Regions from separate parts of the Paenibacillus terrisolis genome, predicted to be linked through region 3. Evidence: riboswitches for the same ligand, from Rfam matches in the RefSeq annotation. Region 3 holds a riboswitch; each other region holds the start of a gene.
The links. Region 3 has a riboswitch for cyclic di-AMP ahead of ACI48K_RS21115 (G5 domain-containing protein). Riboswitches for the same ligand answer to the same signal wherever they lie in the genome.

Region 1 (10,601 bases), on a different contig from region 3:
TCCGGCGGTCAATCCGCCAATCACCGCATTTACGGTCGTAACGGAAGACGCCAAATTCCCGTTAAGGTATACATTGTAGCCTGCCACACCCACGTTGTCCGTCGAAGCGCCCCAAGTCAACGTCACGCTGGAAGAAGTGACGCCGCTGGAGGCAAGTCCCACAGGTACCGATGGCGCCGATGTATCCGGCGCTCCGCCGCCGTCGCCCGGATCTGCAGAACCGATCTTTTTCCAGACATCCCATTCTCCGGATAAATCGGGCTGGTCGCCTTGCGTCCACCACTTGGCTTCGTAAATAATCCCGTTATATACCACCCTCTGTCCTGCCGTGTATACATCACCCGCATTCCATTCCGGGTATCCGACAGCATCGGCATTTAGCGAAATTTCGGACTCCTCCGCGCTGACGCGCGGCGTGGATGCCGGAAAGCCCATAATGGAAGCGGATATTACGATACATAAAAATACGATTCCAAAAATTTTTCCGAGAGCTTTCATAGAATGTAATCTGTTATCACTCATTACACATTCTCCTTTGCCAGTAAATTGATAACTTCAAAGATTGCTAGCTTCGAAACTTATAAAATATGAAGCTAAAAAAACGCAAAAAGTCCCATTAATCTCCTCCGTTTCCTCCAATAATATTTATTTAGCAAATTAAGGATATTATTAATTGGCAAAATTCGTCAATCGGAAATCTATGTATTTTTTGTTTTCTGGTATAATTTATAGAAATTATAGGAACATCCAAATAAAAGCAAAAAAATAGTGTATAATAGAGTGTCGAGCTAAAATAATCCATACTTGAAAAATGCCAAGCGTCGATTAAAGCAAAAAACGCGAGTGTCCGAGGCGAAAGCCCCAGTCACTCGCGTTTTCGTTCAGTTATAAATTACTTTATCGCAATCCGCTTCACGATATTCCCGTCGAAGTCCTTCACGACGAACTCGTTGCCTTCGAGCAATCCATAAGAATTCGGGAAATCCCCCTTCGGCAGTGAAATGGAGCCCGGGTTAAGCAGGTATATCCCTTCTTTGTGTTCCGCAACCGGAATATGGGTATGTCCCTGGATAAACACGTCGTTCTCCACCAGCGGCGGCAAATGCTCCATACTGAAGCCGTGGCCGTGAGTCGCGTAGATTCGGCGGCCCTGATGGTAGAGGATCGTATAATCGGCCATCATCGGGAAATCCAGTACCATCTGGTCGACCTCCGCATCGCAATTTCCGCGGACCGCTACAATATTCTGCTTATATCCGTTTAAGGTTTCCGCGACATGTTTGGGATCGTAGCCTTCGGGCAGCGGATTCCTTGGGCCGTGGTAAAGGAAATCGCCGAGCATCACAATCTGGTCGGCTTGCTCTTTCCTAAACTTGTCGAGTGCCCTGTTTAGCCAAGTCAGTGAGCCGTGCACATCCGACAAAAACATGATCTTCATGATTAATCGCCTCCAAATGATGAGGAAGATTGCACTTACCGGTTAATTTGCCAGCTTAAATTGGTCGGACGTAATTTTGAAGGTATCCTTGAGTCCGGGCGTCAAATAAATCTGGTCGTCTTTGGTAATGAACATGGCTTCCGTGTTCTTAAGCGACTCTACGTATTTCATCCCGTCTTCAAGACCCATGACATATACAAACGTTGACAAAGCATCCGCATCCGTTGCATTATCGGAAAGGATGGTTACACTCTTCAGATTGTTTTGCGCCGGCGCGCCGGTTCGTGGATCCAAAATATGATGGTACATGACGCCGTTTTCAATGAAATACCGTTCATAAATTCCGGAGGTATCGATGACCTGGTCATTCAGACGAATGCTGCCCACCGTGATCCCCCGAGATTGGTCGGGATCCTGAAGGCCGACATTCCAGTCTTCTCCGTTCGGCTTGCCGCCGATGACGATAATACTGCTCCCGCCAAGGTCGACCAGCGCGCTCTTAACCCCTTCGGCCCGCAAATATTCCGCCACTTTGTCGGCAGCGTAGCCTTTGCCGATTCCGCCGAGATCCAGAATCATGCTGGGACGTTTCAGATAAACCGTACGTTTGGCTTCGTCCAGAACAACATCCTTGTACCCGATCAGGCTTCTCTCACGGTCCAGATCTTGCTTGGCCGGAACGTGAGCCCCTTCGTTTCCGATGTTCCACAAGTCGACTAAGCCTCCGACCGTAGGATCGAATAGCCCCCCGGAGGATACGGCATAATCAAGCGAACGTTTCACAACTTCGAACGTATCCTCGGATACTTCCACCGCCGTTTTGCCGGCTTCCTCATTAACCTTGTGCAATTGGCTGGTTTCAAGCGTCCGGCTTAGTTCTTCGTCCAGGGTCTTCAGCATCGCGTCGATATGATCCAGATGTTCAGTCGCTTTGGGATCTCCGTACAGCTTGATATTTACAACCGTATCGAAAATATAATATTGTCTTGCTTCCGGCTCGGATGCCGCCGTCCCGCTGCCTAGCGCGGACGAGTTTGATTTTCCTCCGCAGCCTGTAAGCATGATCGCCGTCAAGGCCATTATTCCGCAGGAAACTGCCATTTTGCGCAAACCGTGTTTGAATCGCATTCCTTCACCTCTTTGTTGTAATTCACATTCATAAGGTCAACAAATGGTATTGTATAACCCCGCTTAGCAATAGTCCAGTATGTAAATCACGCTTTTCTAACTAAAGTCTATTTCCTTGTTCAGGATGATTTCATCCGGAGGCGCATCCATTGGAGGCGAAAAGGGAAGCAAACCAAACCGGACCCCGCCGAGATCATCGGGTAAACGAGGAGTCACCAAATAACTGCTCTGGGCTTGTCCGCCTCCGCCGCGAGAACCGTTCTGATTTACAATATACTCTTCACTGCCGTATACCTCGAGCATCAGCTGCGGACGTAGTTGAATATTTCCCTCATACTTGAAAAGATGGCTAATCTCTAAAAACACGATGCTTGCTTTTTCATGCTGCATGGCATGGGTCAGCCGGTATTCCACGTTATCCGACACGGTCTTCTTCATAATCGGCAAAACACTCAGCAGCTCTCCTGGCTCTCTGACCGCTGTCGGGTAGAAACGTCCATTCAATGCGCGCAATAACCAAATGATTTGACCCGGCCCCATTTGATACTTTGTTCCCCAGTTCTCAACCAGCTCCATTGCAGGAAAAAATCTTTTCCCGTTTGCGAGCAGCTTTCGCTCGTGTACCAGCTTAAGCAGCTGCTCGTCGATCGCTTTTATTTCATCATTATAATCGTTCGGAATGCTGAATAATTCCCCCCAGCTCATCTAGGGTGCCCCCTTCACCATAATTTAATATTTATTCTAAATTATAAGCGAAAAAGCGGCTCTCTGCAGAGAACCGCTTTTCTGAATTTTTGTGAGGGTATTCGCGCTTGCAAATTAGTACAAGGTTTTGGTTGCATCGGCCGAATACGGAAGAATCTCCCCGGTTTTTCCGCTTAGGACTTTGGACGGCCATGCCGGATCCACCAAAAGCGCCCTGCCTACTGCGACAAGGTCGAATTCCTGTTCGTTCAGTCTATCCATCAGACGGTCGAGATTGTTTACTTCATTTGTTTCGGGATCTGTCCCACCCGCAAATTCGCTGTTGAGTCCAACCGAACCAACGGTGATGCTGGGTTTGCCGGTTATTTTCTTGGTCCATCCAGCCAGATTCAGCTCTGAGCCTTCGAATTCGGGGAGCCAAAACCGGCGCGTGGAGCAGTGGAAAATATCTACACCCGCTTCGCTGAGCGGAGCCAAAAACCGGGCCAAATCCTCCGGAGTAGAAACAAGCTTGGCCGTGTAGTTCCCTCCTTTCCACTGCGAGAAGCGCAGCACGATCGGGAAATCGGGCCCTACCGCTTGCCGGCAAGCTTTGATGACCTCCGTCGCAAAGGTTGTGCGAGCGACCAGATCGCCGCCGTAACGATCCGTCCGTTTATTCGTTTTATCCCAAAAAAACTGATCGATCAAATATCCATGCGCGCCATGCAGTTCGATTCCGTCAAAGCCGACCCGTTTCGCGTCCGCCGCTGCGGCGGCAAAAGCAGCGATGATGCCGTCAATTTCCTCCTGAGTCATCGGCTCTGTCACTGTATCGCCGTTTAGATTAAGCCCTGAGGGGCCGATCGGAAGAGCTTCCGCGTTAGGGAGTTGCCCGATGGTACGAGCCATGCCCACATGCCATAGCTGAGGAATGATTTTTCCTCCCGCCGCATGAACCTCTTTCACGACATGCTCCCAGCCTTTTAACGCTTCTTCTCCATGAAATTTGGGGATGCTCGGACTGCTTACCGCAGCAGGATGGTTGATGGCCGTCCCCTCTGTAATAATCAGCCCTACCCCGCCTTCCGCTCGGCGGCGGTAATAAGCGGCAACATCGGCTCCGGGAACTCCGTCCGGTGAAAATCCCCGCGTCATCGGCGCCATGACGATTCTATTCTTAAGCGAAAGCGGCCCTGCCTGAAACGGCTGAAACAATGGTTCCGTGTTCATATATTCGCTCCCCATTCGTTATTATTATTACTTTTCGTAAGTATATTATCTTGCGAATTCCGGGAATAAGCAAATGTTGGAATGAAAAGCTATTCCTTCAAATGATACGGCACGGTCGCTACGATAACGTTTCTCCGGTATAGCAGATGCGCCCTGATCAATAAGCTTGATTGATTGTGCAGAATATTATGCCAGCCCTTCTTCGGGATAAACTGCGGAATGATCACCGTAACTTGGTAATGCGATTCCATCGACTTTTTCTGAACCGTATCCACGAACTTCACCAAAGGCTGTATGATGCTGCGATATGGAGAGTACAAAGTCACGAGCCGTACATCTGGCTGCCATTTTTTCCACTTTTCTTCGAAAATAGCCTCTTCCTCTCTCTCGAACGGTACATAAACGGCGATGATCTGATGAGGAGAAAGCGACTTGGCATAATTCAGCGAGTTTTCCACGACATGCGTAATCCCGGCGACCGGAACGATAATGACATTTCCTTCAATCGCAAGTGCCGGTTCGCATGTCGATATTCTCAGTTGATCCGCGATAGCCATATAATGCTTATGAATCCGGTGGAAAAAATAAATGATTACCGGCAAGAAAATAAGCACCGGCCAAACGTTGGAGAACTTGGTGATAAAGAACATAACGCTGACCAGAAGGCTAATCACGGCTCCGGTCGTGTTGATTATAAATTTTTTAACCCACCCGGCCGGTTTCTCACGGAACCATTTAACCATCATTCCCGTTTGGGAAAGGGTAAACGGAATGAATACCCCGATCGCGTAGAGCGGAATCAGCAGTTCGGTCTTGCCTTCAAAAACAACGATCAGAATGATCGAAAAAAGTCCCAGAATAAGGATCCCGTTGGAATATCCGAGCCGGTCTCCCCGGATCGTAAACATCCTCGGGATGAATTTGTCTTTGGCGAGATTCACGGCCAGCAGCGGAAAAGCGGAATATCCCGTATTGGCGGCCAGAATCAGAATCAATGCCGTTGTCCCTTGAATGAAGAAGTACATAAAGTTTCTTCCAAAGGTCTGTTCGGCGATTTGCGACAGCACCGTTACATCGGTGCGATGGCCAACGCCATAATAATAAGCAAGAAAGACGATTCCCGAAAACAATAAAGCGAGCAAAGTTCCCATGGCAAGCAGTGTCTTGGCCGCATTGCGGGGGGCTGGATCTTTGAAGTTGGGGATCGCGTTGGAAATAGCTTCAACCCCGGTTAATGCCGTACACCCGGAGGCGAAGGCGCGAAGCAGCAAAAACAGGCCGATTCCCGCTACGGGAGTTCCCAGGGGCGTATGAAGTTCCGGAGCTGCTTGCCCGGTCAGAACACGAAAAATGCCTGCCCCGATCATAATAAACAAGGCAAGAACAAACAGGTAAACCGGCAAAGCAAAAACGGATGCGGATTCCGTGACTCCCCTTAAATTCAGCGTTGTTATGAAAAGCACAAAAACAACAGCTATGATAACTGTGTAAGGATGCAAACTGGGAAAAGCCGAAGTAATGGCATCCGTCCCGGCCGATACGCTGACGGATACGGTCAAAACGTAATCGACAAGCAGGGAACCCCCGGCGACTAACCCCGGAAGCACACCAAGATTCTCTTTGGAAACAACGTAAGCTCCACCTCCGTGAGGATAGGTGAAAATGATTTGACGATAAGACAAAATCAAAGCGGCCAAAAGAACCAAAACGCCCGCCGCGATTGGAATGGAATACCAATAAGCGATCGCGCCGATGGTCATCAGAACCACCAGGATTTGCTCCGGCCCGTATGCCACTGAGGACAAGGCGTCCGAGGAAAGAATCGCAAGCGCTTTTGTCTTCGTCAGTTTTTGTTCACCCAGCTCCGTCGATTTTAACGGACGCCCAATGAGAAATCTTTTTAAATAGGAAAGCACAAGTTTCACCGCCACAAATGTTATTTTTCTAATTTCCCCCGACCAAATCGGGTTTATTTTCAATTTTTGCTGCCTGTTAAGTCAATTTTAGGCAACAAAAAAACACAGGGTAGCCTGTGTCTTTTTCACAGTAAGTTACCCACTCCTGACTACGCTTACGAGGTTAGCTGTCGGATTCGGACGGCAAGAGTCGCCCTACCTGACGCGTATTGCCGTCAGGATTCACCCCATAGGAGAATCACCCGTTTTCAGGCTTAACTCCAACCGGTTCCCCCGTTTTCCAGGTTAGGAAATTCAGCGATAATGAATAAGTTTTCAGAAATAATATTCAAGAAACAATTAACATCATACGTTCGATATCAAGGTTTTGTAAAGCGATCGATTAAGAAATGTACTCGCAAAAAAACGGCATAGTTTCCCGAAAAACCGCTTACATCGTAATTTCCCTCTCGAAATTTATATTTCTTCGGCCATTATCTTTCCTTTTCTTGCTTTAATGGAATTAACGCAAAAAAATCATTTGCCGTCCCTTTCCCTTAATTGAAAATAAAAAATTAAGCTTTCATTAGAAAGATACATGAAAAGCTTCAACAAATACTTTTTAAGCTTATTTCTTTTCTTTTTGAGCGAAAATTTGCTTCAGCAGGACCTGAAAAAGCTCTTTTCCTTTTTTACAAAAGGAATCTTGAGATAGTATGATTCGTTGTAATGAACGACGCTTAATTCCCGCCTGGCGGGAAGCGGGGGAACCATCGGACCTTTAACGGTCCTCTTGGGGTGAATCCGAGAAGAGACTATCATTCCGGTCTCTTAAGGTAGGGCGACTCCCACCGCCCGAATCCGGCAGCTAACCTCGTAAGCGTGACAGGGGGAACCTTTATTTTGCCTTGCATTTGCGCCGGGTCTGTTTTTTCGTCCACGCAAAACCGCAGCAGAGGTTTTATCTCTGTTTGCGGTTTTTTTGCTGAAATGACAGTTTATACAATCTTTAAACGACGGGGGTACGACATGAAACTATATTATATTGGGACAGAGCAGGGACTTTTGGATCCAATCAGTTTACGCTACTTATGTTTCGGAGCTCTATGGTATGAAGAATGTGGCCAGCGGTTTATCGTGGGTTACGGCTTCGGGAAAGACAAAATCGAGGTGCTGCGGCAGTTTGGTCAGCCGGCTTCCTGTCTGGAATGCCCGGATTCTGAAATCGTGCTCGGAATTTATAAGAAACTGAGAGAAAAACAACAGCAGCAGGACTGGTTCACTCGTACCAGGCTTCCGCTTCCGGCAGCCTTCCGGGAGCCTTGGAGAAACAAACCTTCCGGTTGGTATGTGATCAAGTCAAGAGAATCGTTTCCCCTTCATTTATCCGTCGTTCATAAAATGAAATATATCATCTGGCTGGAGCATTCCGCAGTTTGCGAGAATGAGCGGGAGATTCGGCAGTTTGTTGAAAAAGCCCGGAAAACTCACCATATTGAACTAAAATTCGCAGAAAATCCTGGAGGGAAAACGAATGAAGACTAAGTTGTCACAAATTAAACTGTTTGCCTTTCATGAACCTCCCAGCTTTCTTTGGACGGTAAAAAAGCCGAAAGGCTGCTGGTATTGCGTTCTGAAGCTTTCATGCGGAGAAAACTGCGGTTTGGGTGCTTGCCTCGTTTTCGCGGATCAGAAAGGATTTGATTTGATCAAATGGGGAGTTTTCTTAAAGTGCATCCGAAATCATACGGTTGAGGAAGCCCTCGAAATTGTACGGTGCAAAGGCGCGGAATGGAGTCAGAACCAACGGGAACTGGTCCAAATCGCCTTGCTCGAAGTCGCTCAAGCCAAGCGTGTTCCACTCAAAATCGCAGCCGGTGACGAACATGGGAACAACCGTTTATACAGGAACCCGCCGAATGAAGAAAAATTGATTCAGGAATCGATGTCTTATTATTCATTACTATAATTAACTCTTCATGAAAGGGAACTTAGGGGCGGGGGACGCGAACCGATGTTTACCGAATCCGTCGACTATGATTTAATCTAAAGGGAGACAATAAAAGAACTGCGGCTACAAGGCATGGAAAGAGGGCATAAAATGAAGTCAAGAAATTTGGCCGGGATCTCGTTATTAATTATGTTTTGCGGTTTTTTAGCCACTTTGTTGTTACCCCAGTCCACTTTTGTTCAATTATTAAAGGGGAGTTTTGAAGCAGGTTTGGTGGGAGGAATGGCCGACTGGTTTGCGGTTACCGCATTGTTTCGTCATCCTCTGGGGATTCCGATCCCCCACACCTCGTTATTGCTAAAAAACAAAAGCAAAATTACGCGTTCACTCATTTCCGCCGTAGAGAACGAGCTTTTAAATAAACAGAGCATCGAAGCCAAGCTTCGATCCATACATGTTTTGGAAACGGCAATTTTCATGCTAGCCAGAATACTGAGCCGCAAGAAAACAAGATTGAACATTCTGAATTTCTCCGAAACGCTGCTGCGGCAGTTGCCGACGGAAAAATACGTTCCGTATCTTCAAAGCGGATTGTCCGTCTGGCTTAGTAAAGCCGATATTCAAACGGCGACGAAACATGTCTACCGGCAGGCCGTACGTTCCGGTTACGATTACAAAGTGATCGACCTCGCCGCTTCGGGACTCATTAAATGGCTGGAACAGGAAAATACAAGCGCGCTCCTCGGCAGCATGGCATATCAGAAGTTAACGGAAATGAAAGGCAAGGGAATCAGAGGATTTTTCCTTCAGGCCGTTACGGGTTTCTTCACGGAAGACAAGCTGGGAATCATGCTTCAAGATTTGTCCCTTTCGACGGCGAGGGAATTACTGGATGAGGCTAGCCCTTTGCGCGAAAAGCTCGCCTTGGAACTTCGCGGCACACTTCTCCGTCTCATTGAAAATGACGACAACATACTCACTCTCCGAAATTGGGCTGCGGATCAAATAAAGGGAGAAAACGGAACGAGCTTCATCGTATCAGCAATCGAAGGCATACGGACGACGGCACTCGATACGATAGAAAAGGAACGCATAGCCGGAGGACGCAAAATCTTTACGTTATATCGTTCCTTGATCCGGTTCATCAAGAACCGCAAGCCGGAGGTTCTTGCGTCCATGGAGGACCACCTTACCCAGTATTTGATCAATCTGGCCGCATCTAACCATCATCTTATCGGGCAATTGGTGAAGGACAACATCGATCAAATGGACGACGAGACTTTAGTGATGATGCTTGAGGATAAACTTGGAAAGGACTTGCAATGGATTCGCGTTAACGGAGCCCTTTGCGGCTTTTTACTCGGTTTTTTGCTTACTTTAATATCCCTGTTCGCGCATTAATGCTCCGCCGATATGATGAAATCCGAAAATCGGTTTGTGTTTCAATGAAATTCACCCATATGATTTGTTGCCTCATAACTTGCGAGCGGCAGTGAAAAATAGAATTCGACCTTTCCTTCCCGGACCGTCAAGCCAAAAGACGCCTCATGATTTTGCAGGATCGCCCGGGTAATGGATAACCCCAACCCCGTGCCGCTGAATTTTTTGCTGCGCGAGTTCTCCATGACGTAAAATGGCTCCCAAACCTTCTCCCACTGCGTTTTATCCTCATTATCCGTTCCGTTGGCGATGCGAAAATAAACGCTGCCCTCTTTCGCTTCCGCCATCACCTCCACGCGTTTTACGGTCGTGTATTTCATTGCATTAGTCAGCCAGTTATCCAAAACAGATTCCAGCTTTCTGAGGTCCGCCCACACCCAGGTCTCGCCCATCAGCCGATTGTCCGCCTCAAGCTCCAGACCCTGCTGGCGGAACGCAATCCGATACGTTTCCAGCGTCTCTGCCAGAAGTTTCCGGAAATCAACCGGTCCGAAACGATACTCATCCTCTTGAAGCCGGGACAATTCCAGCAGACGGTCGATGAGGCCGCTCATATGCTCGCTTTGCCGGCGAATGACATCGGCGTAGGTACCGTCGTCCATGCCGTCGCTGAGCCCGGAGGCATAAACGCGAATGAGCGAAAGCGGAGTCTTCAGTTCATGCGAAATATCCGAGATGAACGTCTGCAGATTGTCGTTTTTCGCTTCCAGCGAACGGTGCGCCTCCTCCAGTTTATCGCTCATCCGATTGATGCTGTCGGCCAGCGTCTCGATTTCGTCGCCCGTATGAACATCGGCCTTAGTGAACGACAAATCGGAAATCTCTTTGGCCG
Region 2 (10,601 bases), on a different contig from region 3:
TTCCACTCGTTAATTGATTGTTGAACCCGGGCCAGCATATCCGGGTTGGATGGAGCATAGTTCGGAGTCCCTGACGCTTCCGCTTTATACTCAATGCTGGATACCCGTCCCTGGAACCAGCCCGGATCGGTAAAGTTCTGTCCGATGAGTTCCGAGCCGATGATTTCATGGTTCTCATTATAAATGAGGCTGCCGTTTGCTTGCTTTGGCATCACGACCTGAGCGATTCCGGTCACCGCCAAATTGTAAACGAGCCCGCATAGCAACATAAAAACTAGACTTATTCGAATGCTAGAAGTCAGAATCCGCATTCCCTTCATTCCTTTCCGCTTCGGTTTACACCCACAGGTGAACGATCAAGTCGATAATCTTAATTCCTATAAACGGGACGATAACCCCGCCCAAACCATAAACCAGCAAATTTTGTCTAAGCAGCTGGGACGAACTGACCGGCTTGTAAGCAATCCCTTTCATTGCAAGCGGAATCAGCAGCGGAATGATAATCGCATTGAAAATAAGCGCCGACAAAATCGCGGACATCGGCGAGCCCAGCTTCATGATGTTGATGACATCCATCTGCGGGATGGCGATCATAAACATCGCGGGAATAATCGCGAAATATTTGGCCACATCGTTTGCGATACTGAAAGTAGTCAGCGCCCCGCGAGTCATCAGCAGTTGCTTGCCGATCGCTACCACTTCGATGATTTTGGAAGGATCGGAATCCAGGTCAACCATATTGGCCGCTTCCTTGGCCGCTACCGTACCGCTGTTCATGGCGATCCCTACATCGGCCTGGGCCAAAGCCGGCGCATCGTTCGTTCCGTCCCCGGTCATGGCGACCAGCTTGCCTTCGGCCTGTTCCTTTTTGATGACGGCGATTTTATCCTCCGGCTTGCTTTCGGCGATAAAATCGTCAACCCCCGCTTCGCGGGCAATCGTTGCGGCGGTCAAAGGGTTATCCCCGGTACACATGATCGTTTTGATCCCCATCCGCCGCATTTGATCGAAGCGCTCGCGCATCCCCGGCTTTACCGTATCTTTTAAATAAATGATTCCGTAAATGCGGTTATCCACGGCAATTGCCAGCGGCGTTCCCCCCGCCGAAGCAACCCGGTCGCTGTTCGCGTCGAGGTCAGACGGGATGCTTCCGCCCTGCGCGGTTACCCATTTTTTGATGGCGTCAACCGCTCCTTTGCGGACTTTGCGTCCGTCCTGCAGATCGATGCCGCTCATGCGCGTTTCCGCTTTAAATTCCACAAACTCCCCGTTCTCACCCACTGCGGGGTTATAGCTATAGTTTTCCTTTTTCATAAGCTCCAGGACGGATCGGCCTTCCGGCGTCTCATCTTTAAGCGAACTGATGGCCGCCCACTCGGCGGCGTCATTTACGCTCTCTCCGCCGACGGGAAGAAATTCGCTGGCCATCCGGTTTCCGTACGTGATCGTCCCCGTTTTATCCAAAATAATCGTATTGATATCCCCGGCCGCTTCGACCGCTTTACCCGACATCGCCAGCACGTTGAACTGTGTAACCCGATCCATCCCGGCGATGCCGATCGCCGAGAGCAAGCCGCCGATCGTCGTCGGAATCAGGCAGACCAGCAGAGCAACAAGCATCGGGACTTCGATATTGACATTCAGAAAATTCCCGAAAAACGGCAGCGTCACGACGACCACGAGAAAGATGAGCGTTAAACTGATCAGCACGGTGCTCAGGGCGATTTCGTTAGGTGTTTTTTGCCGTTTTGCGCCTTCGACGAGCGAGATCATCCGGTCAAGAAACGATTCGCCGGGATCGGTCGAAATCCGAACCTTGATTTGGTCGCTGATGACCCGCGTGCCGCCCGTAACCGAACTGAAGTCGCCGCCCGCTTCCTTGATGACCGGAGCGGATTCCCCGGTAATCGCCGATTCGTCGACAGAGGCGAGGCCCTCAATCACCTCGCCGTCGCCGGGGATAAACTCGCCCTGCGCCACCACGACGATATCTCCTTTGCGCAGCTCGGTGGAAGGAATTTTTTTAATGACGGTACCGCTGATTTTGTTGGCCGTAATTTCTTTTTTCGTCTTTTTCAGGGAATCGGCCTGCGCTTTGCCGCGTCCCTCAGCCAATGCTTCGGCAAAGTTTGCAAACAGCACTGTGATCAGCAGGATTAGCGAAACCGTAAGGTTAAACCAGGCCGGAATATCTCCGCCGAAAGTGCCGGGCGCAAAAGCCAAAATCAAGGTGATGACAAAACCGACCTCCACGACGAACATGATCGGGTTGCGAATCATGACCCTAGGATCCAGCTTCAGAAAAGATTCTTTGATCGCGTTTTGTATAATTTCTCCGCTGATTGCGGATTTTTTTTGACTCATGGCAAAGATCCTCCAATCTCCTTTTCAAGCTTAAGGCAGCAGTGTCAACTGTTCGGCTATCGGTCCAAGCACGAGCCCAGGGAAGAACGTGAGCGCTCCTACAAGAACGACGGCCCCGATAAATACTGCCCCAAATAACCCCGTGTCCGTACGGAACGTTCCCGAAGATTCCGGGACTTTCTTCTTGGCCAATAACGATCCGGCTACCGCCAGCAGTGTGACGACAGAGAAGAAACGGCCCAGGAACATCACGATGCCGGTGGAAATATTCCAAAATGGAGTATTGTCGCCGAGTCCCTCAAAACCGGAACCGTTGTTCGAAGCGGACGAAGTAAATTCATACAACGCCTGTGTCAGACCGTGAAAGCCAGGATTTGAAATCGTGTCCGGAAATAACCACAGAGCTAATGCCGTCGGCACCAGAATAATGAAAGGAGGAATCAGCATCGTGAGCGCAACCAGCTTCATTTCCTTGCCTTCGATTTTTTTGCCTAAAAATTCCGGCGTGTGGCCGACCATCAGACCGGCCAGGAATACGCCGATAATCGCGTACATCAGCACGTTCATGAACCCTGCCCCCGCGCCGCCAAAAACGGTGTTGAGCATCATATTGGATATCGCCACAAACCCGCCGAGCGGAGTTAACGTGTCATGCATCGTGTTCACGGCCCCGGTTTCGGCAGCGGTTGTCACGACTGAATAAAGAGACGATTGCGCAACGCCAAAGCGGACCTCCTTGCCCTCCATGCTGCCCTGATCATGCTGGATGCCATAGCTGTTCAGCACCGGATTCCCATGGTATTCGGCTGTTAACGAGATCACCAGCATGATGATGAACATCAGCGACATGGAAAGGAACAGCACGCGTCCCTGCTTGGCGTTTCCGACGATCTTCCCGTACGTAAACGGAATCGCTGTACCGAATACCATCATGAGCAAAATTTGCAGCAAATTGCTGATCGCGTCCGGATTTTCGAACGGATGTGCCGAGTTGACCCCCAGAAACCCGCCGCCGTTCGTGCCGAACATTTTAATCGACAGCAATGAAGCGACCGGACCTCTGGCAATCAGTTGATCGCCGCCTTGAAGCGTATGGGCAAGTGCCGTAGGCTCCAGCGTTTGCGGAACGCCAAGGGCGACAAAAACAAGCGCCATCACGAACGCAACCGGCAGCAGAATGCGAGTAAGCGCACGAACCAAATCGACAAAGAAATTACCAAGCTGCTTGCCGGCGAGTCCGCGGATAAAAGCGATTGCCGCAGCCAGCAAAGTGGCTGGAGACACAAACATCATGAACACAATCCCGATCATTTGCGACAAATACGATAATCCGCTTTCGCCGCTGTAATGCTGCAGGTTCGTATTGGTCATGAAGCTGATCGCCGTATTAAAGGCGAGCGTCGGTTCTATGTTCGGAACTCCGCTTGGATTAAGCGGCAGATAGGACTGCGTCCGAAATACAAGGTAAACCAGCAAGATCATAACCCCGTTGCTGACCAGGACCGACGCGGCATATTTTTTCCAGGACTGATTTTCCCGTCGGATCCCGCCTATCGCGTATATTAATTTTTCGATGGGGCCAAAAAACTTATCCAGCCCCGTCTTCTCATAATCGAAAACTTTGGCCATATACAATCCGGCCGGACGAGCCAGAAGCAATGCGAGTAGCAGCGTGACTCCAATGGAAAGAATGGCAACCATTTCCTTCATACCCTCCTAAGACAACTGAGTTAAAACTTCTCCGGATTCAATAAAACATACAGCAGATACACAAACATCAAAAAAACGATAACCCCCAAAGCCCAAATCATTGTTCCGCACTTCCTTTATCAATCACTCTGCTCGCCCAGGACGCAATTCCGAGGCAAAATACCGTTAAAATCACAAACGAACCGATCATAATCACATCAAGCATTCCAGTAGTACCTCCCCTTCTTGCGTGTTCAAGGTATTAAAAAGGAAACATTGTCGCCTTTTGAATAAATAACATAATCTGCTCCAAGCGCTTTGTAGACGAGTCTGGAATTTGTTCCGTGGACGATGACATAGATCGGCTTTCTCGTCCAGGACTGGCAGATCTGAATATACAAACAGCACAGCGGCAAACTGTTTTCAAATAGATACACAGGGCCAATTGGCAAATCGGGAATCAACCACGAATCATGTTTTTTAGTATCCACTTTAATAATGTGCTTTATGCCTAATTTATCCATCCGCCGCTTCTCTTTTTCATTGTTGGTCAATACGGCAAACGGCAGATTCTTGATTTGCAATGTCCGAATAAATTCCAATCCCGCTTTCGTAGGCGCAGAAACCAGAATATATTCTTCCTCATGATTCATGATTATTCTCCTCCAATTTAGTAGCCGAAGGCGCAAAAAAAGAAGCCCTGCGAAAAGAGAGAACTAAGTCGCCAGCTTCTTCAGGCACGTTTAATGAAACGCGTCTATAGTCGACAGATGTTTGGACTCTCTTTGGACGCTTGCGAAGTTAGCTGCCGGATTCGGACGCAAGAGTCGCCCTACCCCGGACAAAGGCTGCTCGAACCATGCCCGGCGATTCACCCCATGGAAGCCGCCTGGCGGCTTTCGATTGGTTCCCCCGCTCTTTCTCGTTTTCAGAAAGATTCAGCGATTTTTTTCATTATGACTATAATTTTTCAAATTTAAACGCAAAAAACCACAGAGGCTTAGGAGCCCTGTGGTCTTGTTCCGATCACAAGCTTCATCATCCTCTCTCCGGAGCGGTATAAACCGTTCCTCGCTTTCGAGGTTAGCTGCCGGATTCGGACGGTGAGAGTCGCCCTACCTCAAAGAAGGGTCCATGGCCGTTCTTCTTTAAGGATTCACCCCGGATGCGCATTCGTCCGGCTCCCACACCAGACTTACGCTCATCATTTGGTTCCCCCGATTTCCTATTCGGAAATTCAGCGATTGAATTTAAATAGTAATCATTGTTATTTCATGAACGTATCTTACTCTCGGCATGCTATCCTGTAAAGAATATGCGAAAAGCATGACTACTCCAATCCGGCGTTTTTCTGTGGGGAACCACACTAAAACTCTCGAATACTCTTCCGAATTCGGTATTTCTTCACTTTTCTCAAAATCCATCCGATCCCCGGGCTGGGTTTCGGCAAATTCGAAGTCGAAAATGCCGGAAGCTTCGGCTTCCCTTGATGCATAGCACGCTGGTCCGCGTTGGGCCAGCTTTGCCGGCGTTCCGGTCAGCCGGAGTGAGCCCGGCATCGAGGATGAGCTGCTCGTGCGCAGTTGAGTCGGTCCCGGCAAACTTTCCTTTTGCTGAACAGGTCCTTCCTGGCCTGGAATCAACAATAAACGGCAAACGGCGATTTCTCGAATAGCGGTACAAAATGGCCTTGTTTCACTCCGAGACCGCATTTTCCTGAAAATAGCGGTGCAAAAGGGCCCTATTTTCGGCAAACCGGCCAAAACCAAGTGAAAAGGAGCTCTTCTGAATAAATAAGGCCATAAAATGGCGCTATTCATCCAGAATGAGGCCTCTTCAGTGGAATAAGGCTATAACAGGCCGCTATTTCAAGAAGTGACGGACGGGTGAGGTGTTTGGGTTGGTGTTTGGGTTGGTGTTTGGGTTGGTGTTTGGGTTGGTGTTTGGGTTGGTGTTTGGGTTGGTGTTTGGGTTGGTGTTTGGGTTGGTGTTTGGGTTGGTGTTTGGGTTGGTGTTTGGGTTGGTGTTTGGGTTGGTGTTTGGGTTGGTGTTTGGGTTGGTGTTTGGGTTGGTGTTTGGGTTGGTGTTTGGGTTGGTGTTTGGGTTGGTGTTTGGGTTGGTGTTTGGGTTGGTGTTTGGGTTGGTGTTTGGGTTGGTGTTTGGGTTGGTGTTTGGGTTGGTGTTTGGGTTGGTGTTTGGGTTGGTGTTTGGGTTGGTGTTTGGGTTGGTGTTTGGGTTGGTGTTTGGGTTGGTGTTTGGGTTGGTGTTTGGGTTGGTGTTTGGGTTGGTGTTTGGGTTGGTGTTTGGGTTGGTGTTTGGGTTGGTGTTTGGGTTGGTGTTTGGGTTGGTGTTTGGGTTGGTGTTTGGGTTGGTGTTTGGGTTGGTGTTTGGGTTGGTGTTTGGGTTGGTGTTTGGGTTGGTGTTTGGGTTGGTGTTTGGGTTGGTGTTTGGGTTGGTGTTTGGGTTGGTGTTTGGGTTGGTGTTTGGGTTGGTGTTTGGGTTGGTGTTTGGGTTGGTGTTTGGGTTGGTGTTTGGGTTGGTGTTTGGGTTGGTGTTTGGGTTGGTGTTTGGGTTGGTGTTTGGGTTGGTGTTTGGGTTGGTGTTTGGGTTGGTGTTTGGGTTGGTGTTTGGGTTGGTGTTTGGGTTGGTGTTTGGGTTGGTGTTTGGGTTGGTGTTTGGGTTGGTGTTTGACCTGTTCTAACGCAAATCCTCAAAGTCGACCAGGTATCTGGCAGGATTTTTCTGCTCTGCTGTTATGATAAGTATTAGAGGGTGTACCAAAAGCCGTCATAGATGACTTCTGGGACACCCTCCTGTATCGCTCAATCCCCGGTCTGCACTTTGGCCTGCGCTTTCCCGATCCGGTCGATCCGGTTGGTCCATATCCAGCCGGAATAATCCTTCGGCAGGCGCCGAAGATCCGCGACAGTATCGAATCCACTTGAAAACTCGCTGCCATCGCCTCCCACCACGATCACCCGGGTATTTACCCGGTCCATCCGGTTCAGGAACTTATCGGGCCAGCCCCAAATCCAGGGCGCGATTTTTTCCGGGATGTGCAGTTCTGTGTTCCGGCAGGCATTCGGAACATAACCCGTCCAGCCGGAAGCCTCGTAAGACAGCAAGCATTGCTTTAACGTGGCTTTGGACATCACCCGCATGTCCGGAAGCTGCTCTTTCACAGCGGCTACCGGCTGATCCCCGCCATAAACGGCCAGTTGTTTCCGGCCTTCCTCCGGCACCTCGGCGAGATAGCCGGCCAGTTGCCTGCCTTCATCGGGATTATCGCTCTTGATATGAATTAGGAACGATTTGTCCGGAAAGCGCGTCAATACATCCGTCAGCGAAGGCATCAACCCCACGCCTTTGCCGCGAAACGGATAAGATTTGCCTTGATCGGCCGTGTACCCGTAACCGATATCAAGCGCCTTCAACTCATCCATCGTATAATCCAGTGTCGTCCCCTGCGCATTCGTGCGGCAATCCAGCGTCGCATCGTGAAAGACGGCAAACTGGCTGTCTTTGGTCAGCTTTACGTCGAACTCCACCATATCCGCTCCATCCGCAAAAGCCGCTTCCATAGAAGGCAGCGTGTTTTCCAAATAGGAATGCTCCGGCTCGTAAATCCGCTGGGCAGTACAGGTATCGTTCTGAACGCCTTCCATCGGAAACGTCTGCGCCAGTCCGCGATGCGCCAGCAGCTTGGGCTCTCCGCCGCGTTCCGCGGCCAATAAAGAAGTATTATTCAAATATACGAAAACAATCAGTCCGAGCACGAGCCAAAACCGCTTCCGTTTCATCCATCCCTTTATCCGTCTCACAACCGTTCCCCCCGTACCATAACCACCCTCAGGTTTCCAAAATATATCCGCTTCCCCGGATCGCATTGATCTGGAAGGTATCTCTCCCGTATTTTTTCCGGATACGGTAAATCAGCGCGCTGAGCTCGTCGATCGTTACGTCCGGCGCGCCGTCTTCCCCAAGGTTCCGGTCCCGCCAAACCGTCTGTTTGATTTCCCGGATCGTCACTAGGCGGTTGGCATGATCGTGCAGCAGCTTCAGCAGCAAAAATTCTTTTTCCGACATCGATATTTTGATGTCGTCCACAAAACATTCCCGTTTCTCCCAATTCATCGCTACCCGCTCCGATATCGATTCTTCCGCCAGCGAAGCGAAGGCGAACGGCTCAAATTCCAGCGTTTGCTCGCCCAGAGTATATGAAAAATGAAGCACACTTGTCCCCCTGGCCAGCTTGAGGATATCATCGGTTTCCAGCACATAAGGAGCGTGCGGAATCATTTTGACTCCGTTAAGCTCGGTTCCGTGCCGGCTCCCCAAGTCGTAAGCAACGGCGTGCTCCTCTTCTTTGCGAATCGCCAGATGCTTGCGGGAGATAAAAATATTGGTAAATGCCACATCCGGGGCATTGTCCGTAGAGGTTCGGCCGACCTCCGTCAAATCGGCGCATAAATCGACGCAAGTTCCGGGCCGGAACGGATCCCCCCGCAAAATATAAAGGCAAGCGTAGGTTTCCAGTAGAGCTCCCTCCCTTTTTGGGTCTTCATCATCTTATCTTAATTGTCCGGGGAGTTAAATGCCAACAAGACTGATAATAGACTCATAATTGACTGATATGTTCACGACCAAAATCATCCATATTCCCCATAACCTGAATCCGATTCTACAAATCTCACCGCTTTCTGTTATCATTGGTATAGAATAAATATCGGATGAAACCATCGTTTTTGTCAGGAAGGAACCCTACAATGAGCTTTCAATTAACCCAGCGGGTCATAAAATTGCTATGCGGACAAATCTCTTATGAGCGGGGAGAAGCTTACTATAAAACCGGAAAAGTCGAATATCTGCGGATCGATCATGCCTCGGGAGAGTATGAAGCAACTGTTCGTGGAACCGGCAGCTATCAGGTTCAGGTGCATATCGACCGGAACGGGGACGTTCATGCGGAATGCAACTGCCCGGCCTTTTACTCATTCAATAATTACTGCAAGCATATTGCCGCGGTTTTGCTTGGCGTTCACGATATGCTCCAAGGAGGCAAAGATCCGGTTCGCTCCCACTCTTCCTTGCTGCAGCCCGATAGCGGAGGCAAAGCGGATTACGAGCAGCTTGTCCCCCGGTCGATCCTTTCCAAACCCCGTTCGGCCGGCATTTCTTCGCGGGATATTTGGCTGACCCGGGACGTGATCGGCTTGTTCGACGAACGTTCCCTTCGTTCCACTCGCGGCGGCAGCCGGTTCGATCTGAGAACGCCGCTGGAGATTGAGTTTACGTTGAAGCCGCATCTTTTGGGATACCGGAAAACCGTGTTTGGGCTGGAAATGAAAGTGGGAGCCAAACGTCTTTACGTCGTTAAAAATGCGGGCGAGTTTCTCGAACGAGTGGAACGCCGCGAACCTTGCCTCTTCTCCAAGAATTTCAACTATGACCCGGAACAGCATAATTTCCTTCCTGCCGATGACGCGATTATTCAAATGCTCATCGAAATCAACCGCAACGAGCGGTTGTACCAGGAATCGGGCCATTTTCCCCATGCGTCGCATAAACAGCGGGGCGGCGGCGAACGAATGCTGCTGATCCCCCCGTTTTTCTGGGATAAGCTGCTCCCTCTGCTGCTTGCGGCGCCGTCCGTGCATTTGGAGCAGGACGGTTATGCGACTTCCGGGATCACGGTGTCCGAAGAGCCGATTCCGCTCCGTTTTGAGCTTGAGGAGGCGGAAGCCGACGGATTCCGGTTTGTGGTTCACGGACTTGAGCGGATGACGATCATGGAGCCGTATGGAGTGATCCTCTCGGGCGGCAAGATGTTAAAGCTGCCTTACGAGCAGGTCAAGCGTTTGGGCGAGCTGAAAAATATGCTGGAGGCTTCCCGAAAACGCCATATTCAGGTGCCGCCGGAGCAAATTGAACCCTTTGTGGAAAAAGTGGTTCCCGGATTAATGAAGCTGGGCGATGTGCAGATTGCCGAAGCGGTTTCGGAGCGTATGCTTCATACTCCTCTCAAGGCCAGGCTGTATTTGGACCGGGTGCGGGACAAGCTGCTCGCCGGACTGGAATTTCAATACGGTGACATTGTTTTCAATCCGTTGGAAGGAAGCCATGCCGCAAGGGGCACTGACCGGATTATTATGAGGGACGGCGATCGTGAGCGGCAAATTTTAGACCTGATGGATCAAGGCGTTTTCGCCAAAACCGAGAGCGGTTATTTTCTCGACGACGAAGAGACGGAATACGAGTTCCTTTACCATGTCATCCCTCAGCTAGAGCCATTATTGGAGGTCTATGCGACTTCGGCGGTCAAGGCAAGAATTATCCCCGTAAGCGCTCCGCCGAAAATTTCGGTTACCTTGAACGAGCGGACCAACTGGCTGGACTTCCGTTTCGATATCAATGGAATTCCGGAATCGGAAATTCGCGGACTGCTGCGGTCATTGGAAGAAAAGCGCAGATATCACAAGCTGCCAAACGGCGCATTAATGCCGCTCGAAAGCAGCGAATTTCAGGAAATGATCGCGCTCATGAACGAA
Region 3 (10,601 bases):
GTCTCTCTCTGAATCCTACCAAAATATCCGGATTGTGCGGACGTTTGATGTGCTGCTTGAAGTTCGAGCACGATAATTACGAAAGCACCAAGGAAGAGCTGCCGACCGTCGGCAAGATGGTCATTACTTCCCTAGGCGAGGGTAAGGTCGTCGGACTGAACGCCGGAACACGCACTGTCCATGTACAGCTATTCGAAATTGGCAAGGTCAAAGAACTTCCTCTGGACGATGTTGTCCTCAAATAACGGAGGGGCTTAACTTTAGAGATGACTCTGGGGTGGGAACTTGGAGAACAAGGACATTTTCACAAATATGCAGGCGCTGGAAACACAAATGGGGAAGGTACACGGCGACTTGGGCAGCCTCATGCTTGAAGTGAAGAAGCTTATGGAGATGAACCAGCGGCTTTTGCTGGAGAATGAGCAGCTGCGCAAGATTTTGAAGTTGGAAAGTTCGGAAGGGCGTTTGCCTCTGCCTTCTGCAGAAAAGGCGAATGACCTGGTGCTTGCCGGCAAGGATGTCATCGATGTCGTCGGTGAAGGGCATGATAACCTCGCTCGTTTGTATCATGAAGGTTTTCATATATGCAATGTATATTATGGGCATTTGCGCACGGAAGGCGACTGTCTTTTCTGTCTGTCATTTTTGAATAAATAATAAACCGTGGGGAATGACCCTACGGTTTTTTTTGAGCGCGGAATCATAAATACCTGAAGCTAAACCTCTTACAGAATGGAAGGTCCTATTGAAAAACAACGTGATCATTTACGATAGTGAGCGGGTGGACGATTTGCTCACGCATGATTTGCACATCATACAAAGCGACGAAGTGTTCAGCTTTTCCATGGATGCCGTCCTGCTGGCCCGTTTTGCTTCGATACCGAAGTATGGGAAAGTCCTGGATTTATGCACCGGCAACGGGGTAATTCCTCTTCTGCTCACCACGAGAACAGAAGCATCCATCGAGGGCATCGAAATTCAGCCAAGAGTCGCTGATATGGCGCGCCGGAGCGTGGAGATGAACGGGCTTGCCGGTCGAGTTCTTATTCGCGAAGGTGATTTGCGTGAGTTGGTCAAAGAAACCGGGCACGGCATATATGACGCGATTACTGTCAATCCGCCCTATATGCCGGTGGCGAGCGGCGAAGTGAAACTGAATTCCCATCAGGCGATTGCCCGGCATGAAATCCATTGCAGTCTGGAAGAAGTCGTTGCGTCGGCGATGCGTTTAGTGCGTCCCGGCGGGAAAGTGTCGATGGTGCATAAACCTCAGCGGCTCGGGGAAATCCTGACCGTACTTAGACAATATCGCTTGGAGCCGAAAGTGATCCGGTTCGTTCATCCGCGGGCGGGGGCCGAGGCCAACATGGTATTGATTGAAGCCCTGAGAGACGGAAAACCGGACCTTCGGGTACTCCCGCCTCTCGTCGTATATGGAGAAGACGGTGAATATTGCCGAGAGATTATGGACATTTATTACGGACCAGAAGAGGGAAGAACATGAGCGTAAAAGTGCAAAAAAGTTTTGAGGAAGCACCAGGCAAAGAAGCCTATGGAAAGCTGTTTCTAGTGGCCACGCCGATCGGCAATCTGGAGGATATGACGTTCCGGGCCGTGCGGACTCTGCAGGAAGCGGATATCATCGCGGCGGAGGATACGAGGAATACGCGAAAGCTGCTTACGCACTTTGAGATTTCCCCGGTAAAATTGCTTAGTTACCATGAGCATAACAAGGCGGCCAGCGGACCTGAATTGATTCGCTTTATAATAGAAGGAAAAAATTTGGCGCTGGTCAGCGATGCCGGTCTTCCGGCGATTTCCGACCCCGGCAGCGATCTCGTAAAGCTTGCGCTGGAGGCGGGAATTTCGGTCGTTCCGATCCCGGGAGCCAATGCCGCCCTGTCGGCGTTAATCGTCTCCGGACTATCTACGGAGCGCTTTCAATTTCTCGGCTTTCTGCCAAGAGACAACAAGGATCGAGGAACGCTGCTGGAGTCGCTTCAGGATGATCCAAGCACACTGTTATTTTATGAGTCGCCGCATCGCTTGTTAAAAACACTCGAATCGCTTATCGATGTTTTGGGCGACCGGGAGATCGTGTTGGCCCGTGAGTTGACGAAACGCTATGAAGAAATGACGAGAGGGAAAATCAGCGATTGTTTGTCATGGCTTGAGGAACATCCGCCGCTGGGCGAATACTGCCTGGTTGTTAGCGGGGCGCATCCGGATCAAGTGAAGGAGAAAAAGGACGCTTGGTGGAAAACATTATCGGTCGAAGAACATGTTGCCCATTATGAGCAAGAGGACGGATTGTCGCGAAAAGAGGCCATGAAAAAGGCGGCGGGAGACCGTGGAGTTTCGAAAAGAGACATTTACCAAACGTTGTTATAGGCCCAATTAGCCCTTTAAGCAAAAAAAGGGGCCTTCACTAGGCCGGGTTCAAGCCTAGGAAGGCGCCAAGGAGATATGAAAAAGGTTAGAATTAACAGTTTCAGTAAATCTATTATATACTATATTTCTTAATTTGTCACAGGGTTAGGAAGCTCAGTAATACATTCGTGGCAAACAATTTTACCTTTGAAGTATGTCACGTTTTCGGCGTTGCCGCAGAAGATGCAGGCAGGCTCGTATTTTTTGAGCATAATCCGTTCTCCGTCCACATAAATTTCAAGCGCGTCTTTTTCACCGATGCCGAGTGTGCGGCGAAGTTCGATAGGAATGACAACGCGTCCCAATTCGTCTACTTTTCTTACAATACCGGTTGATTTCATCATTTCGATGACAACCCCTCTCGCTATAATTTTTTAATTGTCATTATTCGACATTGTTCTATCTTTTATGATATTTATAATACCAACCATTGCCAAAACAGTCAACCTATTTATGGTAGAGTTCATTATTATTTCTAAATTCGAGTTTTTATAGAGCGCAAATAGCCCTGTATTATAAGGGAAATCGGACTTTTACGAAGATTCGACATTTTGGAAATCTATATTTTGACACTTTTCGACAATGTTCGACACCATCTGTCGTCAATAGTCAAGTTCCTTCTTTTTCTCCCAAAAAACAGTTCCAAAATAAAGGAGTGTATGCCATGTATCGTCAGCTGCGCGAAGAAAAAGTGTTTAAAGATCCCGTACATAATTATATTCATGTCCAGGACGAAATGATTTGGTCGCTGATCAATTCGTCTGAATTTCAGCGTTTACGTCGAATTCGGCAGCTGGGCACTTCTTATTTGACATTTCACGGTGCCGAGCACAGCCGCTTCTCCCACTCGCTGGGCGTTTATGAAATCACGCGCCGCATCATTTCGCAGTTTGAAAGCGGCGGTTATGCCGGCTGGGATCACGACGAGCGGCTGGTCGCTTTAAGCGCCGCCCTGCTGCATGATTTGGGCCATGGTCCATTTTCCCATTCCATCGAGCAGGCCTTCCAAATGCATCACGAGGATTGGACCTGCAAAATTATGCTTGGCGACACGGAGGTCGGCCAGGTGCTTCGGCGCATGGGTGAGGATTTCCCCGAAAAAGTCGCCGCGGTCATCCGTAAGGATTACGGCAATCCGATTGTCGTCAATCTGGTCTCCAGTCCGCTTGATGCCGACCGGATGGATTATTTGCTGCGGGACGCCTATTTTACCGGGGTCAATTACGGCACGATTGACATGGACCGGATTTTGCGGATGCTGCGTCCTCATCAGGGCCGGGTAGTCGTCAAGGAGTCGGGCATGCACGCGGTTGAGGATTATTTGATGTCCCGTTACCAAATGTACTGGCAGGTATACTTCCATCCCGTTACCCGCAGCTCGGAGATCATTTTGCGGCAGATTTTGCGCCGGGCCAAAGAGCTTTTAGAGGCCGGGCATTCGTTTAAGTTCTTGCCGGATCCTTTGCCGGGACTGTTTAACCGTGAATTAACGGTCCAGGAATATTTACTGCTGGATGAGGCGCTGATGCAAACGGCCTTTATGCAGTGGAAGCAAGAGTCCGATCCTTTGCTCAGTGATTTATGCGGTCGATTCTTGGAACGTAAATTGTATAAATATGTAGAATGCGAATCGCTGGATTTGGAAACGATCGAGGGAATTCGGGAGGCGTTTGCTAAGGCCGGGCTTAACCCGGAATACGATCTGGAAATTGATTTTCCGACCGATCTGCCTTATGATGTGTTTCGTCCGGAGGAAGCTTTCGGACAGAAGCAGATCTTGCTGCTCGACCGACGCGACCGGCTCCGGGAAATTTCCGAGGTGTCCGACATTGTAAGGTCGATCAGCGGACTCCACCGCGGCAAATTTCATTTGTACTATCCCGACAATAAATTATCCGCTGTGATCGGCCGGCTGCCGGCAAACATTGCAAGGATTTTCGAGCAGCAGCATTAAGAAACGAATCAAAAAACAGCCTGGGAGGAACTATCGATGATGTTATTCGACACCCATACCCATATGGATGCGCCCCAGTTTGACGAAGATCGTGAGCAAGCGATTGCCCGCGCGGTGGAACAAGGGGTTACGCGTATGATCAATATCGGCTTTAACCGTGAAACGATCCCGACGACGATGAAACTTGCGGAATCTTATGACTTTATTTATGCCGCCGTCGGCTGGCATCCTCAGGATGCGATTACGATGCAAGAGGGCGATTTGGACTGGATCGCTGAATTATGCAAGCATGAGAAGGTCGTGGCCATCGGCGAGATCGGTCTGGATTATTACTGGGATACGTCACCGAAAGAGGTTCAGCACAAAGTTTTCCGCGATCAAATCGGCCTCGCTCGCAGCCTCGGAATGCCCATCAGCATCCATAATCGGGAAGCGCACGAGGATGTAGTCCGAATTTTGCGCGAAGAGAAAGCGAGCGAAGTCGGAGGTGTGCTTCACTCCTTCTCCGGTAGTTGGGAAATTGCCAAAATGTGTCTGGATTTGGGATTCCATTTGTCGTTCGGCGGACCGATAACGTTTAAAAATGCAAAACAGCCAAAGGAAGTTTTAGCCAAAACACCGATGGACCGTTTGTTGATCGAAACCGATTCCCCATATCTTACTCCGCATCCATTTCGAGGGAAAAGAAACGAATCCGCCCATGTACGTCTGGTTGCGGAAGCGGCGGCCGAGTTAAAAGGGGTGTTCGTGGAGGAAATCGCCGAAATTACCTCCCGAAATGCAATGGAACGATTTGGAATACGGTGAATTCCGGAGCAAATGGGCCGAAAAAAGCAGGATTTTCGAAATATGAATGCTTTTTAACCAGAAAATCCAAGTTAGTTACATTTTTTTAACCATTTTTTTTAAAAAACGTGGTTGATTCGTCCTTTACAACATGCATGGAAACAAGTTAGAATTTCTTCTGTAGTCATTTTGGCTCACTCGTCAGTTGGGCGAGCCTATTCGATGACTTTGGTTCCATGAACCAGTCTCGCTGAATCTCCATTTGGAGAACGGGGGAACCGATACAGGAATGGTTAAGGGCAGTGCTTAGAGCACCGGCTGTTGCTGTATTTGATTTCTTTACAGGGTCTTAGGGGTGAATTCGAGGTCATTGCGCCATGAGCGAATGAACTGAGAAAGGGCGGCTCTCTTTCGTCCGAACCCGACAGCTAACCTCGTAAGCGTCAATAAGAGAGGTAACTCGTGCATCCTATTACACCAAGACAATTCGGAAGCCACGAAGGAGTTCCTCTAACTCTTTCTTTAGGCTTCTTTTGTTTTTGAATAAAAGTAATAGGGTCATCATACTGTTGTTAAACAGGAGGTGACATATGCCAGGTAGACTGGGGCAGGATGCGAAATACGGGGGATTTCACCGCGTTTCGTAAAAACGATCTGTAGTCACGTCAAACGTATCATGCATCGACCTAGACGGCGGGACTATGAAGGAGGACGGACGAAATGGGCATTTTCCACAAAGAAGACACCCATCAATCACGCTCATCCAGCATGTCTTACGCAATGCGATGGAAGCATGAGAATTTACGTCAGATTTCGATTGTTGGAGTTCTGACCGTCGCAGTGATCATCATCATCCTGATTTGGCTATTTGGCCAAAACGATAAAAAAGAGACTTCTCTGGTAGCGGAAGGCAAGATCCAATCGGCCGAGACAGGCGTGTCTCAGGCGGATCTTAAGAAAGCGCCAGTCGGTATGCTGAGCAAGCAAGATTCAGCAGTCCAGCTTCTTGCCGGCTCGCAAGGGGCGGACAATCATTTTGTTGCCGTGCATGCGGTTCCGGTAACCGTAAGCGTGGACGGAGCAACGAAGGTTCATTTCACCACGAAAAGCAGCGTACAGGGGGCCATCACCGAGCTTGGCATCGCCCTGAGCAAAGACGATAAAATAAAACCGGCGCTGGGCAGCGCGCTAACGTCTGATTCGGATATCAAGATCGTCCGTGTCAGCAAGCAAACTGTTCAGGAAAAAATTACAGTTCCGTTCACCATCGTGAAGACGTCAGACGAGAACCTGCTTAAGGGCAAAACCAAAGTCCTTCAGCCGGGAAGCAATGGCGTGGTCGTTCACAACATCGAAAAGGTGTACGAGGATGGCAAATTCGTAACGAAGCGGTGGCTTGGCAAAGAAGTGGCGGTAAGCGCTCAGCCCAAGGTCATCGCAGTTGGCGTCAAAAAGCCGGCAGAGGTCAAATCCGCAAGCATTACCCGTAATCCGAACGCGGTAAATATCAGCGGGCTGACCACAAAAGGCGGCGTGTCGTTTAAATACAAAAAGGTACTTAAAAACGTTACCTTAACGGCTTATTCCTCCGAAGAGGAAGGTATCGGCACGAGAACCGCTTCCGGGACGCGCGTAACGCAAGGAAGAACCATTGCGGTTGATACCAGCATCGTTCCGCTCGGATGGTGGGTCTACATCGAAGGGCTCGGCTTCCGCAAGGCGGAGGATACCGGCGGCGCTATCGACGGACATAAGATTGACGTATATTACGACTCGCTCAAGGCAGCGACAAATTTCGGGCTCAAAAAGGGCCGTACCGTATATGTCATCGGTCCGACAAAGCCTGAATTAAACTAACCTCGTTTTACTTTGCGAGGGGAATAAGATAGTATTAGGATGATGAATAAGACATTGGATTAGAAGAGGAGCCTTCCTCTTCTTTTTGTTGTAAACGGAAGGGAAGACGGCACATGATCAAAGAGGTCATCGTGGTGGAGGGGCGCGACGATACCGTCGCGATTAAACGGGCCGTGGAGGCCGACACGATCGAGACGGGCGGGTCGGCGATCAACGAGACGACGCTGCGAAAAATTGCCCTGGCGCAGGAGCGGCGGGGAGTTATTATTTTTACGGATCCCGACCATGCGGGGGAGCGAATCCGTAAAATCGTCGCGGCCCGGGTTCCGGGGTGCAAGCATGCCTTTATACGGGAAGCGGACGCCACGAAACGCGGAGACATCGGCGTGGAGAACGCTTCGCCGGAGGCGATCCGCGAAGCGCTCTCCAAGGTCCGCTGCGAGCTTCAGGGAGTGGAGGGGCTCATTGATTGGGCAGACTTGATAGAGGCGGGCCTGATCGTTCATCCGGAAGCCGCTGCACGCCGGCGGGTGATGGGAGAGCTGCTTGGCATCGGATACTGCAACGGCAAGCAGTTCCATAAACGGCTGACGGTGTTCAAGATCAGCAGGGAAGAATTCGCGGCCGCCCTCGCGGAGCTCGAAGACAAAGGAGTCAATCACCCATGAACAGGAATGAAGATGTTTCTACGCCGCGCCGGACGAAGGAAATTATTCAACGGCACGGATTTTCTTTTAAGAAAAGTCTGGGTCAGAACTTTCTGATCGATCAAAATATACTCGGCAAAATCGTTGCAGCCGCCGGTTTGGACGCGTCCAAGGGGGCTCTTGAAATCGGGCCGGGGATCGGCGCATTGACCGAAAAACTGGCTCAGGAGGCCGGGAAAGTGGTTGCGGTGGAAATCGACCAGCGTCTGCTGCCGATTTTGGAAGAGGTGTTGGAGCCGCACCCGCATGTTCGCGTCATTCACGGCGATGTGCTGAAGCTGAATCTGCGCGCGTTGTTTGAGACAGAATTTGGCGGGGTCAGCGGCGTCAGCGTGGTGGCTAACTTGCCTTATTACGTGACGACCCCGATTCTGATGAAACTACTGGAGGAAGGCCTCCCGCTTGAGCATATCGTCGTCATGATTCAGAAGGAAGTGGCGGAGCGGATGGCGGCTTCTCCCGGCGGCAAGGATTATGGCAGTCTCAGCATAGCGGTTCAGTATTACAGCGAACCGGAGCTGATCTGTACGGTGCCGCACAGCGTGTTTATTCCCCAGCCTAACGTAGAGTCGGCGGTGATTCGTTTGACGGTGCGCAAAACGCCTCCGGTGGCCGTAAACGACGAGAAGTTCTTTTTTGACGTGGTACAAGCTTCTTTTGCGCAAAGAAGAAAAACAATCTCCAACAACCTGAAAACCCGCTTCTTCGCCGGAGAAGGCCGGGAACGGCTGGAGCAGCTGCTTGGGGCCGCGGAAATCGAACCTTCCCGGCGTGCGGAAACGCTCAGCCTGGAGGAGTTCGCGCGGCTTAGCAATACGCTGCTTGCGGCCGGGTTCAGCCATTCGTAACCCTCGCAATTGTAACCAATCCTTCGCCTAGCCCATACGATGGGAAAGAGGTGATGGATTTGACGAATTTGGGAGACTTGGTCGTCCGCAAATCTTACGGAGGAGACGTAACGTTCCGGATAGAAAGAATAGAGCGGAGCGAGGCTATCATCAAAGGGACGGAATTCCGGCTGCTGGCGGATGCGCCTTTGACCGACCTGGTCAAGGTAGACCCGGCTTCCCCCGGCGAGAAAGCGCAGCGCGCCCGCATCAAAGAGGCTGAATCGCTGGAACGGATGACACAAGACCGGAAGGTGCTGGCGGAACGCAATCAAATGACGATCGGTACGGATTGGTACCCGCAGCCGCAGGGGGAGCCGTCCTATTTTGAAGTCCCGGGCAAGGTGCTTCACCTGGACGGGGACGAGAGGTATTTGCAGAAAAGCTTAAGTCTATACGAGAAGCTGCGGATTCCGGCTCAAGGTTACTACGTGTCGGAGTCGCAGATGGCCAGAACGCTTTATCGTCTGCTGCCGTCCGTTCAGCCCGATATCGTGGTGCTGACCGGGCATGACGGCGTGCTGAAGCATCGCCCGTCCGGGGACTTGTATAATTTGACCAGCTACAAAAATTCCAAATATTTCGTGGAGGCGATTCAGGCGGCCCGGCAGTATGAGCGTAATTTCGATTCGTTAACGATCGTGGCGGGGGCTTGCCAATCGCATTTTGAGGCTTTGCTGCAAGCCGGTGCCAATTTTGCGAGTTCTCCGGCCCGCGTGCTGATCCACGCCCTGGATCCGGTCTACATCGCGGCGAAAGCGTCGCTGACTTCGATCCGCGACACGATCCAGATCACGGACGTGCTGAACAATACGATCAGCGGGGCCCAGGGGGTAGGCGGCATAGAAACCCGCGGAAGCTACCGGATCGGCCTGCCGAAGCTCCGGGATCTTTCTTCGCTGAAGGTTGTTCCGTCGATGTAAGGGCCGGAACTTTGGGATCATTTCATACATTTCTTTTACGCAGAGCTTGAGGTTTATGCCTTGGGAACTGCGTATTTTTGTGCCGGTTATTTAGTATACGCAAAGTGTCATAAAAAAAATGTTGACAATACATTTTTCTTGCTGATATAATTAATTATTTTGATTTGACAGGCGACTCCCTTTCATGTATAATGGACAAAGAAAGAAGGTGGTCACAGGCAATGGCTAAAAATGCACTGTCAGAAATCAAGCATAGTCTCGACGCCCACGTTGGACAGAAAATTATGCTTCGGGCCAACGGTGGTCGCCGGAAAACGGTTGAACGTACCGGAGTTTTGGAAGAGACCTATCCTTCGGTCTTTATAGTGAAGCTGGATCAAGAACAGCAGACCTTTAAACGTGTGTCTTACAGTTATGCCGATATACTTACCGAATCCGTTGAAGTTATGATTTGTGACGATAACAACGAGATGAGGCTTTCGTATATTAAACCGTGAACATCATGCCAAGTCACTACTAAACGGTCTTCGTTTTCATGCGAGGCCGTTTTTTTATTTTTATTGACGCTCCGATTCTTTGAAGGAGGCGTAAGGCTGCAGCGAAAGGGAGTGTCTTTCCTGCATGAACGGGAATCCGTTGCGGGATACTAACTCTGTTCCTATATCCACAATCCCTAAGGAGGACTGAACATGTCGCGCAGAAGACGAAGCGTAATGTCGGAGGATCTGAAGGTCGAGCTGGCCAAGGATTTAGGATTTTACGATACCGTTCAGAAGGAAGGCTGGGGAGGCATTAAGGCCAAGGATGCTGGGAATATGGTGAAAAGAGCGATTGAGCTGGCGGAACGAGCCGCAGCCAAGCAGCAGCCCTAACGGGCGGCGAAAAAAAGCCGGGAAGCTCTCCCTCAGGGAGGGCTTCCTTTGTTGATGAATACGTGCTCTGTGCGCTTGGAACTTGTTTTTGCAGCAGGATGAAGTAAGATAAAAAAGAAGTGTTTGTCTTTCATACATAGACGAAGAATGAAGTTTTTCTTAAAATAGATAAAGTGTAACAACAC

Region 1: linked by a shared signal. The riboswitch ahead of ACI48K_RS22020 (hypothetical protein) and the one ahead of ACI48K_RS21115 (G5 domain-containing protein) in region 3 are both predicted to bind cyclic di-AMP.
Region 2: linked by a shared signal. The riboswitch ahead of ACI48K_RS08695 (hypothetical protein) and the one ahead of ACI48K_RS21115 (G5 domain-containing protein) in region 3 are both predicted to bind cyclic di-AMP.

Annotation. Positions count from the first base shown of each region.
Region 1 is NZ_JBKFGG010000036.1:5,285-15,885, reverse strand. It holds gene ACI48K_RS22050 (glycosyl hydrolase family 18 protein) at 1-522, opposite strand, end outside; gene yfcE (phosphodiesterase) at 893-1,438, opposite strand; gene ACI48K_RS22040 (FAD:protein FMN transferase) at 1,481-2,566, opposite strand; gene ACI48K_RS22035 (hypothetical protein) at 2,663-3,271, opposite strand; gene ACI48K_RS22030 (NADH:flavin oxidoreductase) at 3,386-4,483, opposite strand; gene ACI48K_RS22025 (APC family permease) at 4,573-6,399, opposite strand; cyclic di-AMP (ydaO/yuaA leader) riboswitch at 6,537-6,709, opposite strand; cyclic di-AMP (ydaO/yuaA leader) riboswitch at 7,106-7,276, shown strand; gene ACI48K_RS22020 (hypothetical protein) at 7,408-7,923, shown strand; gene ACI48K_RS22015 (hypothetical protein) at 7,913-8,347, shown strand; gene ACI48K_RS22010 (DUF445 domain-containing protein) at 8,462-9,730, shown strand; gene ACI48K_RS22005 (HAMP domain-containing sensor histidine kinase) at 9,772-10,601, opposite strand, start outside.
Region 2 is NZ_JBKFGG010000006.1:219,649-230,249, reverse strand. It holds gene kdpC (potassium-transporting ATPase subunit KdpC) at 1-311, opposite strand, end outside; gene kdpB (potassium-transporting ATPase subunit KdpB) at 337-2,364, opposite strand; gene kdpA (potassium-transporting ATPase subunit KdpA) at 2,395-4,065, opposite strand; gene kdpF (K(+)-transporting ATPase subunit F) at 4,095-4,175, opposite strand; gene ACI48K_RS08700 (signal peptide protein) at 4,172-4,279, opposite strand; gene ACI48K_RS08695 (hypothetical protein) at 4,308-4,706, opposite strand; cyclic di-AMP (ydaO/yuaA leader) riboswitch at 4,828-5,007, opposite strand; cyclic di-AMP (ydaO/yuaA leader) riboswitch at 5,111-5,306, opposite strand; gene ACI48K_RS08690 (hypothetical protein) at 5,304-5,873, opposite strand; gene ACI48K_RS08685 (hypothetical protein) at 5,957-6,754, shown strand; gene ACI48K_RS08680 (glycerophosphodiester phosphodiesterase family protein) at 6,876-7,853, opposite strand; gene ACI48K_RS08675 (FHA domain-containing protein) at 7,903-8,562, opposite strand; gene ACI48K_RS08670 (DEAD/DEAH box helicase) at 8,820-10,601, shown strand, end outside.
Region 3 is NZ_JBKFGG010000033.1:9,145-19,745, forward strand. It holds gene ACI48K_RS21080 (PSP1 domain-containing protein) at 1-245, shown strand, start outside; gene ACI48K_RS21085 (initiation-control protein YabA) at 286-657, shown strand; gene ACI48K_RS21090 (tRNA1(Val) (adenine(37)-N6)-methyltransferase) at 746-1,504, shown strand; gene rsmI (16S rRNA (cytidine(1402)-2'-O)-methyltransferase) at 1,501-2,391, shown strand; gene ACI48K_RS21100 (AbrB/MazE/SpoVT family DNA-binding domain-containing protein) at 2,520-2,774, opposite strand; gene ACI48K_RS21105 (HD domain-containing protein) at 3,095-4,384, shown strand; gene ACI48K_RS21110 (TatD family hydrolase) at 4,421-5,191, shown strand; cyclic di-AMP (ydaO/yuaA leader) riboswitch at 5,409-5,628, shown strand; gene ACI48K_RS21115 (G5 domain-containing protein) at 5,891-7,027, shown strand; gene rnmV (ribonuclease M5) at 7,141-7,695, shown strand; gene rsmA (16S rRNA (adenine(1518)-N(6)/adenine(1519)-N(6))-dimethyltransferase RsmA) at 7,692-8,582, shown strand; gene yabG (sporulation peptidase YabG) at 8,636-9,544, shown strand; gene veg (biofilm formation stimulator Veg) at 9,766-10,041, shown strand; gene ACI48K_RS21140 (protein sspF) at 10,234-10,416, shown strand.